Regions from separate parts of the Nocardia sp. NPDC127526 genome, predicted to be linked through region 3. Evidence: riboswitches for the same ligand, from Rfam matches in the RefSeq annotation. Region 3 holds a riboswitch; each other region holds the start of a gene.

Region 1 (5,578 bases), on a different contig from region 3:
CCGATGGTGGTGGTCGGCAGCAGCGGCAGCGGCAGGCGTTCCTGTTGCAGCACACGGCGTTCCGCGGCGGGGGAGCGGCGGGTGGCCTCCGGGCCGAGCGCCGACAGGCGCGCCCGCACCGTGTCGTCGCGCAGCCGCGGGTCAGCGGCCCGGGACGCGAACGCCGCACGGGCGGTAGCCAATTCGGCGGTGATGGCGTCGGTGCCCTCGTGCAGCGCGGTGGCCAGCAGCCGCACCTCGGCCACCTTCTCCGCGCCGAAGGCCAGCCAGGAGCGCAGCACCGGTTCGATACCGGATTCGGCGTCGAGCGAATACGGCACGTGCAGCAGCGAACTGGAGGTCGAGACCACCAGCGCCCCGGTGCTGCCGAGCAGGGTGCCCAGCGTGCTCAGCGCCCGATCCAGATCGGTGCGCCACACATTGCGGCCGTCCACGACACCCGCCACCACCAGCTTCCCGGCCAGCGCCGGCACCCCGGCCACCTCGCCGACCGTCGTCCCGGCGGTGAAGTCCAGCGCCACGCCCTCGATGGCGGTGCCCGCCAGCACCGGCAGCGCCGCACCCGGCCGCCCGAAATAGGTGGCGACCAGAATCGCGGGCCGATCCGCCGAGGCCGACAGCTCGTCGTACACCCGCCCGGCCACCGCGAGCTCGGCCTCGGTGAGATCGGTCACCAGCACCGGCTCGTCGATCTGCACCCACTGAGCGCCCGCCGCGGCCAGCTGCCGCAGCAATTCCCGGTACAGCGGCAGCAGCGCGTCGATCCGCCGCAGCGGATCACCCTCGGCGTCCTTGGCCAGCTTCAGGAAGGTCAGCGGGCCGATCACCACCGGCCGCGCGGGCACGCCGAGCGCCAGCGCCTCCCGCAGCTCGTCGAGGAGCTTGTCCGGATGCAGCGTGAACTCGGTATCCGCACCGAATTCCGGCACCAGGTAGTGGTAGTTGGTGTCGAACCACTTGGTCATCTCCAGCGGTTCGACCGCATCGGTGCCGCGGGCCGCCGCGAAGTACCGATCCAGCGGATCCGCGATACCGGCCACCCGCGGCGGCAGCGCGCCGAACATGACCGCGGTGTCCAGTATCTGGTCGTAGTACGAGAAGGTGCCCACCGGCACCGAATCCATTCCGGCCGCGGCCAGTCCGGTGAGCTGAGCGATGCGGAGTTCCTTGGCGACGGCGTGCAATGCCTCGGCATCGCTGCGTCCCGCCCAGTAGGACTCGATGGCGCGCTTCAGCTCACGCCGCGGCCCGATCCGCGGTGAGCCCAGAACCGTTGCGGTGAAAGGGGAAATGTTGGTCACAGCTGTTCTCCAGTGCTTCCAGAGCCACTGGCCGCCGCCCACGGGCATGAATGAACCCGAGTGCCCCGAATACACGCTCACGCGAGCATGCGGAAACCACTACCGGCCCATCCACCCAGTCCACGAGGCGGAGACCGCCGGATACGGCGTACCCGGCACAATCGGCAGGTCTTCGGACTCGCGGGCACCGGCCGAAATGGCCGACCTACTGGCCGTCGCTTCCCGGGCCATGGAGCCCAGTGCTGATGACGGCGGTCGTTCCTGCTCACCGCTGCGGGACAGTCCCGGATTCTCACCGGGTTCCCTCTTCACCCGTCGGTTAACGGGTTTCGACGCTGCCGTGGGACGTTCGGGGCTCCGACTCGTCTCCCACAGTGCGAACCGACTGCGCTGCGCAGTCTATTCCTTAGCTAGCGCGGTTTCGAAACCGAACCTCACCCGACCGGCGGCGACGGGGTGAGGTGTGTAGCTTTGCGAATGACAACTTCGCAGGACCGGCGGGTGTGCTTGTGAAGATGACTGCGAAGTGAGTTCGATGCCCGATCGATATCGCGGGGCAGGTACCTTAAGGCGCATGTTCTCCAAAGTCCTGGTCGCCAACCGCGGCGAGATCGCCATTCGCGCCTTCCGCGCGGCCTACGAACTCGGCATCGGAACGGTGGCGGTCTTTCCCTACGAGGACCGCAACTCCGTTCATCGGTTGAAGGCGGACGAGGCCTACCAGATCGGGACGCCCGGGCATCCGGTGCGGGCCTATCTGTCGGTCGAGGGGATCATCGAGGCGGCCAAGAGCGCGGGCGCCGACGCCGTGTACCCGGGTTACGGGTTCCTGTCCGAGAATCCGGACCTGGCGGCGGCGTGCGCGCGGGAGGGCATCACCTTCGTCGGCCCGTCCGCGCAGGTGCTGGAGCTGACGGGCAACAAGGCGCGGGCCATTGCCGCCGCCAAGGCCGCCGGGTTGCCGGTGCTGAAGTCCTCCGAGCCGTCCTCGGATGTGGACGCGCTCATGGCGGCGTCGGAGACCATGGACTTCCCCGTCTTCGTCAAGGCCGTCGCCGGCGGCGGCGGGCGCGGTATGCGCCGGGTGACCGATCGGGCCCAGTTGCGCGAGGCCATCGAGGCCGCCGCGCGCGAGGCCGAATCGGCGTTCGGCGATCCGACGGTGTTCCTGGAGCAGGCGGTGGTCAACCCCCGCCATATCGAGGTGCAGATCCTCGCCGACCAGCACGGCAATGTCATCCACCTGTTCGAGCGCGACTGCTCGCTGCAGCGGCGGCATCAGAAGGTCATCGAGCTCGCGCCCGCGCCGAATCTGGATCCCGCACTGCGCGACCGGATCTGCGCCGATGCGGTGGCCTTCGCCGAGGAGATTGGCTACAGCTGCGCGGGCACCGTGGAGTTCCTGCTCGACGAGCGCGGCAATCACGTGTTCATCGAGATGAATCCGCGAATCCAGGTGGAGCACACGGTGACCGAGGAGATCACCGATGTGGACCTGGTGCAGGCGCAGATGCGCATCGCCGCCGGGGAGCGGCTGGAAGACCTTGGCCTGAGCCAGGATTCGATCACCATCCGGGGCGCGGCCCTGCAATGCCGCATCACCACCGAGGATCCGGCCAATGGCTTCCGGCCCGACACCGGCCGCATCACCGGCTACCGGTCGCCGGGCGGCGCGGGCGTGCGCCTGGACGGCGGCGCGAATGTCGGCGCGGAGGTCGGGGCCTACTTCGACTCCATGCTGGTCAAGCTGACCTGCCGCGGGCGCGACTTCCAGACCGCCATCGCGCGGGCGCGCCGGGCCGTGGCCGAATTCCGTATTCGCGGCGTGACGACCAATATTCCGTTCCTGCTGGCGGTGCTGGACGATCCGGATTTCCGGGCGGGCAGGGTCACCACCTCGTTCATCGACGAGCGGCCGCAGCTGCTCACGCTGAAGAGCTCGGCCGACCGCGGCACCAAGATCCTGCAGTACCTGGCCGACGTGACGGTGAACAAGCCGCACGGCAGCCGGCCGACCAAGCTGTATCCGCACGACAAACTGCCCGCCATCGACACCACCGTGCCGCCGCCGGCCGGGTCTCGGCAGAAGCTCTTGGAGCTGGGACCGGAGGGCTTCGCCCAGTGGCTGCGCAATCGCGAGGGAGTGGCGGTCACCGACACCACCTTCCGTGACGCGCACCAGTCGCTGCTGGCCACCCGGGTGCGCACCAATGGCCTGCTCGATGTGGCCGGGCATGTGGCGCGGCTGACGCCGGAACTGCTGTCCATCGAATGCTGGGGCGGCGCAACCTATGACGTGGCGCTGCGCTTCCTGTTCGAGGATCCGTGGGAGCGGCTGGCCGCGCTGCGCGAGGCCGTCCCGAACATCAACCTGCAGATGCTGCTGCGCGGCCGCAATACCGTCGGCTACACGCCGTATCCGGAAAAGGTCACGCGCGCATTCGTTTCCGAGGCCACCGCCACCGGCATCGACATCTTCCGCATCTTCGACGCGCTCAACAATGTCGACCAGATGCGGCCCGCCATCGACGCCGTGCGCGAAACCGGCACCGCGGTGGCGGAAGTCGCCATGAGCTACACCGGCGACCTGTCGAATCCGAACGAGAACCTCTACACCCTCGACTACTACCTCAAGCTCGCCGAGCAGATCGTCGAGGCCGGGGCGCACGTCATCGGCATCAAGGACATGGCGGGCCTGCTGCGCGCGCCCGCCGCGCACACGCTGGTCACCGCGCTGCGTGCGAACTTCGATCTGCCGGTGCACGTGCACACCCACGACACCCCCGGCGGTCAGCTGGCCACCTACCTGGCCGCCTGGCAGGCCGGAGCCGACGCCGTCGACGGCGCCTCGGCTCCCATGGCGGGCACCACGTCTCAGCCCGCGCTGTCGGCAATCGTTGCCGCGGCAGCGAATTCGCCGTACGACACCGGCTTGAACCTGCAGAATGTCTGCGATCTGGAGCCCTACTGGGAGGCGCTGCGAAAGGTCTACGGCCCCTTCGAATCCGGTCTGCCCGGCCCGACCGGCCGCGTGTACCACCACGAGATCCCCGGCGGGCAGCTGTCGAACCTGCGCCAGCAGGCCATCGCTCTCGGCCTGGGTGACCAGTTCGAAGAAGTCGAATCGAAATACGCTGCCGCGGACCGTCTGCTGGGCCGCCTGGTCAAGGTCACCCCGTCCTCCAAGGTCGTCGGCGACCTCGCTCTCGCCCTGGTCGGCACCGGCGTCGACGTCGAGGACTTCGCCGCCGATCCCGGCCGCTACGACATCCCGGACTCCGTCATCGGCTTCCTGCGCGGCGAACTCGGCACCCCCGCCGGCGGCTGGCCCGAGCCCTTCCGCAGCCGCGCCCTCGCCGGCCGCGGCCCCGCCAAGCCGGAAACCCAGCTCACCGCCGAGGATGAAGCGGGCCTGTCCGGCACCTCCGCCGAGCGCCGCGCCACCCTCAACCGCCTGCTGTTCCCCGGTCCCACCGCCGAATTCCTCGCCCACCGCGAAAAGTACGGCGACACCACCGGCCTGTCGGCCAACCAGTTCTTCTACGGCCTCCGCCACGACGAAGAACACCGCGTCCAACTGGAGAAGGGCGTCACCCTCCTCATCGGCCTGGAAGCCATCTCCGAGCCCGACGAGCGCGGCATGCGCACGGTCATGTGCATTCTCAACGGCCAACTCCGTCCCATCACCGTGCGCGATCGCTCCATCGCGAGCGAAGTGCCCACCGCGGAGAAGGCCGACAAGACCAATCCCGGCCACATCGCGGCCCCGTTCGCGGGTGTGGTCACCTTGGCTGTCTCCGAAGGCGATTCGATCGCCGCGGGCGACACCATCGGCACCATCGAAGCGATGAAGATGGAAGCCGCCATCACCGCTCCCCGAGCCGGCCTGGTCAAGCGCATCGCCATCGGCAAGGTCCAACAGGTGGAAGGCGGCGACCTCCTCATCGAAATCCGCACCAACGAGGCCGCGGCCGAATGACCCGCATCGTGGCGGGAACCGCGGGCGGTCGCCGCCTGCGGGTCCCGCCCGCAGGGACGCGGCCGACGTCGGATCGGGTCCGTGAGGCGCTGTTCAGCGTGATCATGGCGCGCATGGATCTGGATGGGGCGCGGGTGCTCGATCTGTATGCGGGGTCCGGTGCGCTGGGGCTGGAAGCCTTGTCGCGCGGGGCTTCTCACGCCTTGCTGGTGGAGTCCGATCGGAAGGCCGCGGCCGTTGTTCGCGGCAATATCGGGGATCTCGGGCTGCCCGGTGCGGAGTTGCGGATGGGCAGCGT
Region 2 (5,578 bases), on a different contig from region 3:
GCGACCGGGCCGAGGGTGGACCAGCCGGCGGCCTCGTACAGCACGGCCTGCTCCACATGGGTCAGCCCGCGACCGCCCAGTTCGACCGGGGCCTGAATGGTCAGCAGCTTCTCGGCCCGGGCGAGCTCGACCAGTTCCTGGCGCAGGTCGTCGTTCGGGCCGTGCGCGGTCAGCCGCGGATCACGCTCGAAGGGGACGATTTTGTCGATGACGAACTGCCGGACCCGATCACGTTCGGCGGCGAGCTCTGCGGGAATCGAGAAGTCGATCATTGGTCACCCATTCGTTCCGATGTGGCTGCGAGCCGAGCATACGACGCCGACCCCGGGCGACTGAAGGCACCCGCCATCAAATTCTGATCCGGCGCAGGAACGCCTCGACTTCGGCCCGGTAGACCTCGGGTTTCTCATCGTGGATCAGATGTCCGGCGCCCGGAACGAGGACATGCCGCGCATCGGGATGCACCGCGGCCATCTCGCGCATCTGCCCGGGCGGGGTGATGGTGTCCTCGCCCTCGATCAGCAGTGCCGGGACGGTGATGGATTTCCACTCCGCCCAGAAATCGCGGGTGCCCCACTCCTCGGAGATATCGCGGAAGGTGGCGACCTCACCGTGCAGCCGGTACCCCTCGGGACCGCGCTCGAAGGAGTCGAGGAAGTAGCGACCGGCGACCGGGCCGAAGAACTCGACCATGGCGGCCTCGTCGGCGAACGGCTGCGGCCACGCCTCGATCATGGCGGCCCAGTGCGCGGCGGTGCGGCCGCGGAAATCGGGCGCGATGTCCTCGACCACCAGCGCCCGCACCCGCTCCGGATGCGCCGCGGTGTACACCCACCCGTGCAGGGCCCCCATCGAATGCCCGATCACCACCATGGGTTCGGTAATGCGCGCGGTGGCCGCTTCCAGATCGGCCACGAAGGCTTCCGTGGTGAGCTCGTCCGGCGCGGGGCGGCCGTGCCCGGCGGCGTCGAACGTGTACACGTGCCCGAATTCACGCAACCAGTCCAGCTGACTCCGCCAGGTGCGGGCACTGCCCATCAACCCGTGCAGCAGCAGAATCGGCGCGCCCGCGCCGCCCTCGTCGTACAACACCATGCCGACAATACGACGACCCTCCTTCCCTTTTCGTGCCCGCCGCGGGTACCGCGGCGGGCACGAGGAATCCCATGGAGTGGGGAGTAACCTCCACTCCATGGCAGTCGTCAAGATCAACGCAATCGAGGTCCCCGAGGGCGCGGGCCCCGAACTGGAGAAGCGCTTCGCGCACCGCGCGCACGCCGTGGAGAACTCCCCCGGCTTCCTGGGTTTCCAGCTGCTCCGTCCCGTCGCCGGTGACAACCGCTACTTCGTTGTCACGCAGTGGGATTCCGAAGAGTCCTTCGCGGCTTGGCGGGACGGCCCGGCGCGCGAGGCGCATGCCGGCGAGGCCCGCAAGCCGGTCGCCACCGGCGCCTCGCTGCTGGAGTTCGAGGTGGTCCTGGACGTGGCGGGCAAGCACGCCTGATTGACGTATGGCCAGGTGAGCTGTCACAGTTCGAGATGAAGTACGCGACGGTGGCGAGTAACCCGGTGTGATTCCGGGGCGGTCGCGCCACTGTAGTTCCAAGCACTCGAGCCGAGTCAGGTGAAGTGCCGGGAGAGCCAGACACCGGCACCGTCGCACCCAACTCGATGGGGACGCGAAATCCCCAAGGAGGACTCGAATGGCCATCGTCCACTCTCCCGGCCGGACCGGCGACGCGCTCACCGCGCTGCTCGTGTCCGCGGCTGTCGTTCTTTTCGCTTTGCTCACGCTGTACCTGGTCGGCTTCGATCAGGGCGCGATCTCGCGCAGCGGCATGTTCATGCACGAGCTCATGCACGATGGACGACACCTGCTGGGCGTCCCGTGTCACTGAGTGAATCCCAGCGGCTGACGGGTTCGCTCAAGACGCTGCTGCTGCGCGGCCTGCTGGCCGGCCTCATTGCGGGCCTGCTGGCGGGCACCGTGGGGTACTTCATCGGAGAACCCAAGGTGGAAGCGGCCATTGCCATCGAGGAGGCCCAGGCCGGCGGGCATTCCCACGGCGACGAGGAAGAGCCGCTGGTGAGCCGGACCGGTCAGAAGGCCGGTCAGTTCCTGGCATTGGGCATCTACGGTCTCGCCATCGGAGCCATTTTCGCGACCGTGGCCAATGTGGCCCGCCGCTACACCACCCTGCCGGGCGCGCAGCTGTCGCTGGGACTCGCGGCGGGCGGCTGGCTGGCGATTGTCGCGGTGCCGTTCTTCAAGTACCCGGCCAATCCGCCCGCCGTGGGTGATCCGGAGACCATCAATGACCGCACCTGGCTGTGGGTCGCGGTGGTGCTGCTCGGTTTCGCGGCCGTGGGCGTCGGCGTGTATGTGTTCAAACTGCTGCGCCACAGCCTGCCGACCCTCCGATTGATCGGTGCGGTAGCGGCTTTCGTGCTCGTCACGGCCGTGGGCTACATCCTGCTGCCGGGCGTCAACGAGGTGAAGTCCGACTTCCCGGCTTCGCTGCTGTGGGAGTTCCGGGTGGCCTCGCTGGCCGAGACCGCCACGCTGTGGCTGTCGCTGGGCCTGGCCTTCGCGGCGCTGACCGAATTCGCGTCTCGCGGGGTGCGCGAAAAGGATTCGGCCGCGGCGTAGTTTCCGACGATCCGAACGGGCGGTGCCGGTTATCCGACGGGCACCGCCCATTTCGCTGTGCGCCAGCTGATCTCGTGCAGCGCCCATTCCGCCGGTCCGCGGCGGGAGGCGCTGCGCCACAGGGTCGCCAGGGTCAGGGAGCCGAGCGCCAGTAGCGCCAACAGCGGCCAGCCCGGACCGTGGATGCCACCGGGGAGCGCCTCGGCGTCGGCATCCGGGATCGGTACCAGCACGCTCACGGCGACGGCCTGCAGGATGTAGAGCGACAGCGCGCACGAACCGGCGGCGATCAAGGGCCGCAAGGCGATCCCGGCGCGCGGCGTGATGGCCAGCAGTGCGCCGATGACCAGGAAGGCCGCACCCGTCGCGCCGATCACCTCGAACGGGGTACCGCTGTGTGGGGTGGCGACGGTCAGCCACCACCAGCTCGTCGTCGAGACGGTCCCGAGATTGCCCGCGTCGATAATCGCCCCGAGGTCGATATCCGTCACTCCGGCCTCGCTCAGGCCGTGGGCGAGCAGGTCGGTGAGATGCGCGCGTCCGCCGCAGGGATGCTGTAGCAACCACGACCCGCCGTAGCCGAGAACCATCAGCCCCGCACCGGCCAGCATGACCGAAACCGGTTGCAGTGCACGGATTCCGAGCCGCCCCAGCGCCATTCCGGCCAGCACGAACGGCATCCACGACAGCACCGGATACGCGCCGGTGAGCAGCAGCATCTCCGCCATTTCCCGCAGTCCCGACAGCGAGGTCAGCATCTCGGGAGTGGGGCTGCCGCCGAAGCTGTTCTGCTCCATACGGCTTCGGATCAGGAACGAGACGACGGGACCGGCAATCGCCCACGCTGCCGCGAGCAGGGCCAAGGTGCGCGCGCTCGCGCGCAGGAACGGCAGCGCGAGCAGGAAGTAGAGACCGTAGTAGGTCAGGATGAGCATGATGCCGATACCGGATTGCAGCAGCGCGAGGGCCAAGCCGAGCAGCGCCACGATCACCGCGCGGGCGGCGATGCGGACCATGCCGCGCTGTGCGGCCTTCCCGGTGTAGGGCCGCTGCCCGCCGGACATCAGGGCCAGCGAGACGCCGGCCAGTATGGCGAACAGTGCCGCCGACCGCCCTTGGAAGATGGTCAGCCATGATTCGCCACCGGGCACGGCCGGCTGCGGTCCGACATGGACCGCGAACATACCCAGCACGGCGATACCGCGCGCGGCATCGAGCGCCAGGACCCGGGGCAACGAGTCGGCGGGGCCCGATCGCTGCTGTGCATCTACGGTTTTCGACGACCACATGATCGCCAGGCTAATAACGAGCAATGGCCAATTACGAGCCCAATGTCCGATTCAAGGCAAAGAATAGACGAAAGAGTTAGCCCACAGCCAACTATGGGAAACGGCTCCGGCCCGGGCGTAGCTCTTTCGATTACGCCCGGGCCGGAACCAGGAACTCACGCCTCGAAAGTGGCGTCCAGCTCGATGGTGTCGACGCCCGCCAGCGCCTTGGAGATCGGGCAGCCGGCCTTGGCGGCCGCGGCGGCGGCGAGGAAGCCCGCCTCGTCGATGCCCGCGGCCCGGCCGACCACGGTCAGCTTGATGTTCGAGATGCGGAAGCCGCCCGCCGGATCCGGGCCCAGCGTCACGTCGGCGGTGACATCCAGGCTCTGCGGCGTGCCGCCGGCCGCGGCGATCTGCGCGGACAGCGCCATGGAGTAGCAGGAGGAGTGCGCGGCGGCGACCAGCTCCTCGGGGCTGGTGGTGCCGTCGGCATTGTCGGCCGAGCGCTTCGGGAAGGAAACGTCGTACTTGCCGACACCCGAGCTGACGAGCTCGACCTGGCCGGAGCCGTCCTGCAGCCCGCCGGTCCAAGCGGTGCGTGCGGTACGTACTGGCATCACTGTCCTTTCGATTGATGGAAGCCGTCCGCGTTCGAACGTACTCCGCGTCAGACCGGCGCGGTGGCCCGCTGGTCCAACTGTTCCAGCACGAGTGGCCAGGATTTTTCGTGCCGGTCACGCGCGGCGGCATGGGGGAATCCGGCGTGGGTGAGCAGCAGGGCGGTGCCCGCGCCGTGCGGCGTGAGTTCCACGGTGAGAACGGTTTCCGCACCCTCGGTGCCGCCGGCCCCGGTCACCCAGGTGAGCTCTACCAGTTGATCGGGGATCAGGCGCAGGAAGCGGCCGTAGTGCGGGTGGCCGCCGCCCGCCGTGAAGAAGAACGGTTCGTTCACCGCGGGGCGGCTGAGCACCGAGCCGGGATCGGCGAACCAGAGGCTCAGCTGCTGGGTGATCATGCGGTACAGCTCTTCGGGCGAAGCCGCCATGATTCGTTCGGCGACCAGGAAGAAGGGCCGCGCGGAGAGGTCGGGCGGCCGTATCGGCGCAACGTCCATGCGCGAGAAGATACCGCTCGCCCCGCCGATCATTCGGGATTGGTCACCCGAGCCAGCACGATGCCGCCGACGATCATGGCCAGCGCCAGCACCCGACCCAGGCTCATGGGATCCTTCTGCACCAGCACGCCCAGCCCGATGGCGCCCACCGCGCCGATGCCGGTGAAGACCGCGTAGGCGGTGCCGACGGGCAGGGTGCGCATGGACACCGAGAGCAGGTACACCGCCGCGGCTCCGAGCACGAAGCAGACCAGGGTGGCCAGCGGCTTGGTGAAGTTCTCCGTCGGCTTGATGGACTGCGACCACGCGATCTCCACCAGCCCGGCCAAACCCAATATCAGCCAGTTCATTTCAGTGCTCCTTGCCGAGTCGGCGGGCGGCGTCGAGCGCGGCGGCGTACGACGCATCGTGCTTGTCGCGCAGGTGCGCCAGCGCCGGGTCGTGGCGCGAGTTCACCAGCTCCGCATTGATGAAAACCGTGTCGTGCACGGCGAAATGGCCCGCGAAGAAGTCGCGCAGGTAGCGCTCCTGGTAGTCGTAGAT
Region 3 (5,578 bases):
CGCACGAGGTAGAGGAAGAACGGCGAGCCCGCGAACGCGGTGATGATCCCGACCTGGATCTCCTGCGGTTGCGCGACCACGCGACCGAGAATGTCGGCGGTCAGCAGCAGCGTCGGACCGAGCACGACGCACCAGGCCAGAATCCACCGGTAGTCGTGTCCGGCGAAGGCTCGCGCGATGTGCGGAATCACCAAGCCGATGAACGCGACCGGACCGGCGACGGCCACCGCGGCACCTGCCAGCAGCACCACACTCAATGCTCCGGCGGCGCGGACCCGGACCAGGCGCGTGCCGAGGGTCCGGGCCATATCGTCACCAATGGCGATGGTGTTCAGCGTCCGCGACACCACAAGCGTCAGTACCGCCCCGGCCAAAACGAAAGGGGTTGTCCCCCGCACGGTTTCGAGGTCGGATCGGGTCAGCGACCCGATCACCCAAAACCGGAAGTTCTCGAATTTCGCCCGATCCAGCAGTGTGATCGCGGTGGTGACGGACCCGCACAGCGCGGTGAACGCCGCACCCGCCAAGGCCAGCTTCACCGGTGTGGCGCCACCGAATCCGAGTGAGCCCAGCGTATACACGGAGATCGCCGCAATGGCCGCGCCGAGGAAGGCGAACCAGACGAAACCCGTTGCGGTACTCAATCCCAGCGCGCCCATGGCGACCACGACGGCCAGGGACGCACCGGCATTGATGCCGAGCAATCCCGGTCCGGCCAGCGGATTTCGGGTCAGGCCCTGCATAACCGCTCCAGCCAGCGCGAGGGCGATCCCGGCGAGCAGCCCGGCGGCGGTGCGCGGCACCCGGATGTAGCGCACGATCCGGTCCGTGTCCGTCCCTTGGAAATCGGTGAATGCCCGCACCGCCTCGCCGAGCGTGAGCGCATGCGATCCGATCAGGATGGACGCCACGCAGACGGCCGCGAGCACAGCGCCGGCGAGGATCAGCCCGGCGCTGCGAGTCCCGCGATTCACCGCTGGAACAGATCGGGGTGGATCAGCGCGGCGACCAGTTCGGTGGAGTGCGCGATCCGTACCCCGGCGGCGCGGTCGGCGAACAGGAATGGATGCACGGCGCGCGTGCGCACGGCGGTCAGATTGGCGAACGCCGGGTTGTTGCTGATCTTGTCGGCCTGCGGTTGCGCATCGGCGCGCGTGTATTTCGCATCGCAGCACAGGCTGGTCAGGATGATGTCCGGATCGCGTTCGATGAGTTTCTCCGCGCCGATGGAGATATTGCGCTTCTCGGTGAGGTCGCCGAAGACGTTGACCCCGCCGGCGGCCTCGATGATCTGGGTGACGAAATCGATGCCGCTCGCCACGCTGAAGGACCCGTCGTCCTTGGGCGTCACCACCGCCACCCGAGGCCGCTTCGCCCCGGCGACCTTCGCGCGCACGGCTTCGATCCGGCCGCTCAGATCGGCGACCACCCGCTCGGCCCGATCGCCCGCACCCCACAGCGCACCCAGGTCCCGCAGATCCGAGTAGACGTTCTCGAACCGCACGGTGGCCGGGTTGATGGCCTCATCGGCGAGCCCATCCGCGCTGGGGCACAACGGGCTCAGAATCCAGGTGTCCACACCCAGCTCGTGCAGGCTCCCCCGGGCGCCGATGCTGTTCTGCGCGGATTTCGCGAACACCCCATTGAAGCCAGACAGCACGAAATCCGGGTTCTTCGCCAGCATTTCGTCGCGGCTGGGCAGCTTCTCGACATACGGCGAGCGGGCCTGCGCGTCCTGGTATTCGGGCAGCACGGCCGAATCCAGGAAGGCCGTCCCGGCCAGCCGGTCGGTGACGCCGAGGGCGTGCGCGATCTCGATGGCCGGTTGGTAGGCCGCGTAGATGCGCTGCGGCGGTCCGCTCACGGTGACATCGATTCCGCAATTGGCGCGGGTGACAACGGATTCGCCGTCGGCGGCGGGGCCGGATTGCGCGCCGCAACCGGTGAGTGCGATCGCGCAGGCGATCAGCGCGCCGGTACGCAGGCGCGCGGAAACAAACGTGGTCAAGATGACCGCCTTCCAGGTCCTCGTGGAACGGGTGGTACTGCCTGCCGTGGCCGGTCTCCTGGCTGACGGGTTGCCGCGCGGCCGATCTGCCTTCCCAGGGCACGAGTGCCCCAGTGGCTCCGGACGGAAATCTCCGTCCGGGACGATCAGCCGCTCCCGATCACAGTGGCGAGGGCCGCACCGGTTTCACACCGACTTCCCGAACACCACGGCTCGGGGACTGTACCAAGCGGTCGAGGATTCCTGGATTCCGTGGCATCACCTCAGCTCGAGACCGGCACCGGGGCGGCGGCCAGGACAGCGTGCAGTACCTCGGCGATGCGGCGGAGTGGTGCGTCGGCGGTCATCCGCCAGTGGGTCGACGCCACCGGATGGTTGTGCACGGTGCCGGTCACCGCCGCCACCCAGGTCTTGGCATTGACCGAGCAGGTGCGATCGTCGCGGGCCGCGGTGAAGTAGACGAGGTCGCCGTCGAAGGCGCGGGCGCGGTAGGACGCGTTCCGGGCCGCCGAGGCTATGGCGGAGTCCACGACGCGCTGGATCCGCTCGGAGCCGAAGGACGAGAACGGTTCCGGCAGCCGGCTCAGCTTGTCCGCCAGGTCGGTCACGTCCGGGACGGCGTCCACGCCGAGTTCGGCGGCTCGATCGCCGAGCAGCCCGCCGAGCAGTTCCGGGATGGACACCTCGGGTGCGGCGACGGGTGTCGAATCGGCTTGCTGGAGACGGCTGTCCATCATGGCCAGCAGCGCCACCTGTTCTCCTTCGTCCTGGAGTTGGACGGCCATGGCGTGGGCGAGGACGCCGCCGAGCGACCAGCCGAGCAGGTGGTAAGGGCCTTCGGGCTGGACCGTCCGGATGTGCTTCACATAGAGGCGCGCCCAGTCCTCGATCGAATCCGGCAGGGGCTCGGACGAACTCAGCGCGGGTGACTGGAGTCCGTAGATCGGGCGATCCTGATCCAGGTGGGCGGCGAGCCCGGCGAAGGACCAGGCGATGCCTGCGATGGGGTGAATACAGAACAGCGGTGCGGCCGTGCTGTTTTCGGTGCGGGCACGCAGGGGCAGCAGGATGCCGAAGGCCGCCTCGGATCCCGAGTCGTCGGTGCCCGGCCGCCCGAGGGTCCCCGCGATTCCGGCGGGTGTGGGCGTGGTGAACACCCACATCACCGGCACGGTCGTGGCCACGGCTGCACTCAGGCGCGCCACCAGCTTCGTGGCGATGAGCGAGTTGCCGCCGAGTTCGAAGAAGTTGTCGTCCAAGCCGATTCGATCGAGGCCCAGGACTTCGGCGAACACCTCGCACACGGTCGTTTCGAGGGCTGTCGCCGGCGCCCGGTATGCGCGGGGCGCGAACTCGGGTGCGGGCAGGGCCGCACGGTCGAGCTTGCCGGTCCGGGTCAGCGGCAGCTGGTCGAGGACCACGATCGTGGCGGGAACCATGTGCGAGGGCAGGGTCCGGGCGGCCCATTCGATCAGGCGGTCCGGATCGAGCGTCCGCTCCCCCGCCACGTAGGACACCAGAACCGTTGCCCCGGCGGGATTCTCGCGGCCCACGGTGACCGCGACGCTGACGTCGGCGTGGGCGGTGAGCACCGCGTCGATCTCGCCGAGTTCGATGCGGAAGCCACGGATCTTGACCTGGAAGTCGGTGCGGCCGCGGTAGTCGAGCGCGCCGTCGGCGGTCCAGGCCGCCAGATCGCCGGTGCGATACATGCGCGCGCCGGGCCGGAACGGGTTGGCCACGAATCGATCGGCGGTGAGGTCGGCGCGGCCGAAGTAGCCGCGGGCGAGCTGGTCGCCGGCCAGATACAGTTCGCCCGCGACGCCCGGCGGCACCGGCCGCAGGTGTGAATCCAGCACGTAGACCCGGCTGTTCCACACCGGTGCGCCGATCGGTACGGACGGACCGGCGAGTTCGGTCACCGGATGCCGGGTGATCGAGACCGCGGCCTCGGTCGGGCCGTACAGGTTGCACAGCGCGATGTGCGGTGCGACGGCGGCGAACCGGCGGGCCAGGGCGGCGGGCAGCGCCTCGCCGATGGCGAGCACCCGCCGCAGCGAATCCGGGAGCCGGCCGGTGAGCAGGGCGTCCAGCATCGACGGGACGGTGTGCAGGGTGGTCACGCTCTCGCGGGTCATCAAGGCGTTCAGGTACGCCGGGTCGCGATGGCCGTCCGGTGCGGCGATGACCAGGCGTCCGCCGCAGATCGCGGCCGACCAGAATTCCCACACCGACAGGTCGAAGGTCGCGGCCGTCTTCAACAGCACGGCGTCGTCGGGCGTCAGGCCGAATTCCGTTGTCTTCCAGAGCAGCTGGTTGACGATCGCGCGGTGGGTCACCGCCACGCCCTTGGGGCGGCCGGTGGAACCCGACGTGAAGATCACGTATGCCGTGTGCCCCGGCCGCAAGGGCGCAAGGCGGTCGGCGTCCGTGACCGTTGCGGTCGGCAGCGAGGACAAGTCCAGCAGATCCATGCGCACCACCGGTCCGCGCAGGGTCGCGAAATCGGTTTCGGCATCGGTCAATACGCAGACCGGCGCCGTGGTCTCCAGCACGTAGTCGGTGCGCTGCGCGGGCTGATCCGGGTCGACCGGCACGTAGGCGCCGCCGGCCCTGCTCACCGCGTACATGGCGACGACCAGATTGACGGACCGCCGGATGGCCAGCGCCACCCGCGATTCCGGTCCGACACCGCGGTCGATCAGGTAGCGCGCGAGCCGGTTGACCTGTGCGTCGAGTTCCGCGTACGTGGTGCGAGTGCCATCGGCGGCCACCAGCGCGACCGCGTCCGGGGTGGCGGCAACGGTCGCGTCCAGCAGTGACACCAAGGTGGCATCGGCATTCGAGCCCAGGAAACGCTCGGTGTCGTTCCACGCCGCGAGCTGCTGAAGCTCCTGCGGCGCAAGCACATCGATGGCGCCGACCGGTAGTCGCGGATCGCTGATCACGGCGCGCAGCACGCGGAGGAACCTGTCCGCGAAATTCCGCACCGTGGACTCCTCGAAGAGATCGGCGGCATAGGTGAGGAAGCCGCCGAGGCCTGCCGGCGCTCCCTGCTCGTCATAACCGTCGGCCACGATGAGATGCAGGTCGAACTGCGACAGTTGCCGATCCGCGTTGAGGCCGCTGACCGTGAGTCCGGGCAGTTCCATGCCGACCGGGGCCAGGTTCTGGAACGACAGCCCCACCTGGAACAGTGGGTGCCGCGCGGTCGAGCGCACCGGGTTGAGCACCTCGACCAGCCGCTCGAACGGCACATCCGCGTGCGCGTACGCCTGGAGATCGATATCGCGCTGCCGCGCAAGCAGTTCCGTGAATCCGGCACGCGCGTCCACCCGGGTGCGGAACACCAGGGTGTTGACGAACATGCCGATCAGATCGTCCAGCTCGGCCGCACCGCGACCGGCGGTCGGGGTGCCGATGGCGATATCGTCCGTGCCCGACAAACGGGCCAGCAGCACCGCGAACGCGGTGTGCACCACCATGAACAGCGTCGCGCCCTGGGCGCGCGCCAGTTCCGCCAGCGCGGCATGGGTGGCGGCGTCGATGCACACCTCCACCCGACCGCCC

The links. Region 3 has a riboswitch for cobalamin ahead of ACFVIV_RS10960 (ABC transporter substrate-binding protein). Riboswitches for the same ligand answer to the same signal wherever they lie in the genome.
Region 1: it holds a riboswitch for cobalamin, as region 3 does, so the genes downstream of both, metE (5-methyltetrahydropteroyltriglutamate--homocysteine S-methyltransferase) here and ACFVIV_RS10960 (ABC transporter substrate-binding protein) in region 3, are expected to answer to the same signal.
Region 2: it holds a riboswitch for cobalamin, as region 3 does, so the genes downstream of both, ACFVIV_RS00380 (CbtB domain-containing protein) here and ACFVIV_RS10960 (ABC transporter substrate-binding protein) in region 3, are expected to answer to the same signal.

What each region holds. Positions count from the first base shown of each region.
Region 1 covers NZ_JBHXVO010000018.1:114,048-119,625, forward strand. Annotated here, with positions in the region: gene metE (5-methyltetrahydropteroyltriglutamate--homocysteine S-methyltransferase) at 1-1,349, opposite strand, end outside; cobalamin riboswitch at 1,447-1,650, opposite strand; gene ACFVIV_RS25780 (pyruvate carboxylase) at 1,876-5,280, shown strand; gene rsmD (16S rRNA (guanine(966)-N(2))-methyltransferase RsmD) at 5,277-5,578, shown strand, end outside.
Region 2 covers NZ_JBHXVO010000001.1:69,602-75,179, reverse strand. Annotated here, with positions in the region: gene ACFVIV_RS00395 (acyl-CoA dehydrogenase family protein) at 1-272, opposite strand, end outside; gene ACFVIV_RS00390 (alpha/beta fold hydrolase) at 349-1,092, opposite strand; gene mhuD (mycobilin-forming heme oxygenase MhuD) at 1,193-1,504, shown strand; cobalamin riboswitch at 1,514-1,652, shown strand; gene ACFVIV_RS00380 (CbtB domain-containing protein) at 1,704-1,898, shown strand; gene ACFVIV_RS00375 (CbtA family protein) at 1,889-2,650, shown strand; gene ACFVIV_RS00370 (heparan-alpha-glucosaminide N-acetyltransferase domain-containing protein) at 2,680-3,939, opposite strand; gene ACFVIV_RS00365 (OsmC family peroxiredoxin) at 4,095-4,538, opposite strand; gene ACFVIV_RS00360 (SRPBCC domain-containing protein) at 4,589-5,035, opposite strand; gene ACFVIV_RS00355 (DMT family transporter) at 5,065-5,385, opposite strand; gene ACFVIV_RS00350 (FMN-dependent NADH-azoreductase) at 5,387-5,578, opposite strand, start outside.
Region 3 covers NZ_JBHXVO010000004.1:451,676-457,253, forward strand. Annotated here, with positions in the region: gene ACFVIV_RS10955 (FecCD family ABC transporter permease) at 1-974, opposite strand, end outside; gene ACFVIV_RS10960 (ABC transporter substrate-binding protein) at 971-2,008, opposite strand; cobalamin riboswitch at 2,039-2,253, opposite strand; gene ACFVIV_RS10965 (amino acid adenylation domain-containing protein) at 2,272-5,578, opposite strand, start outside.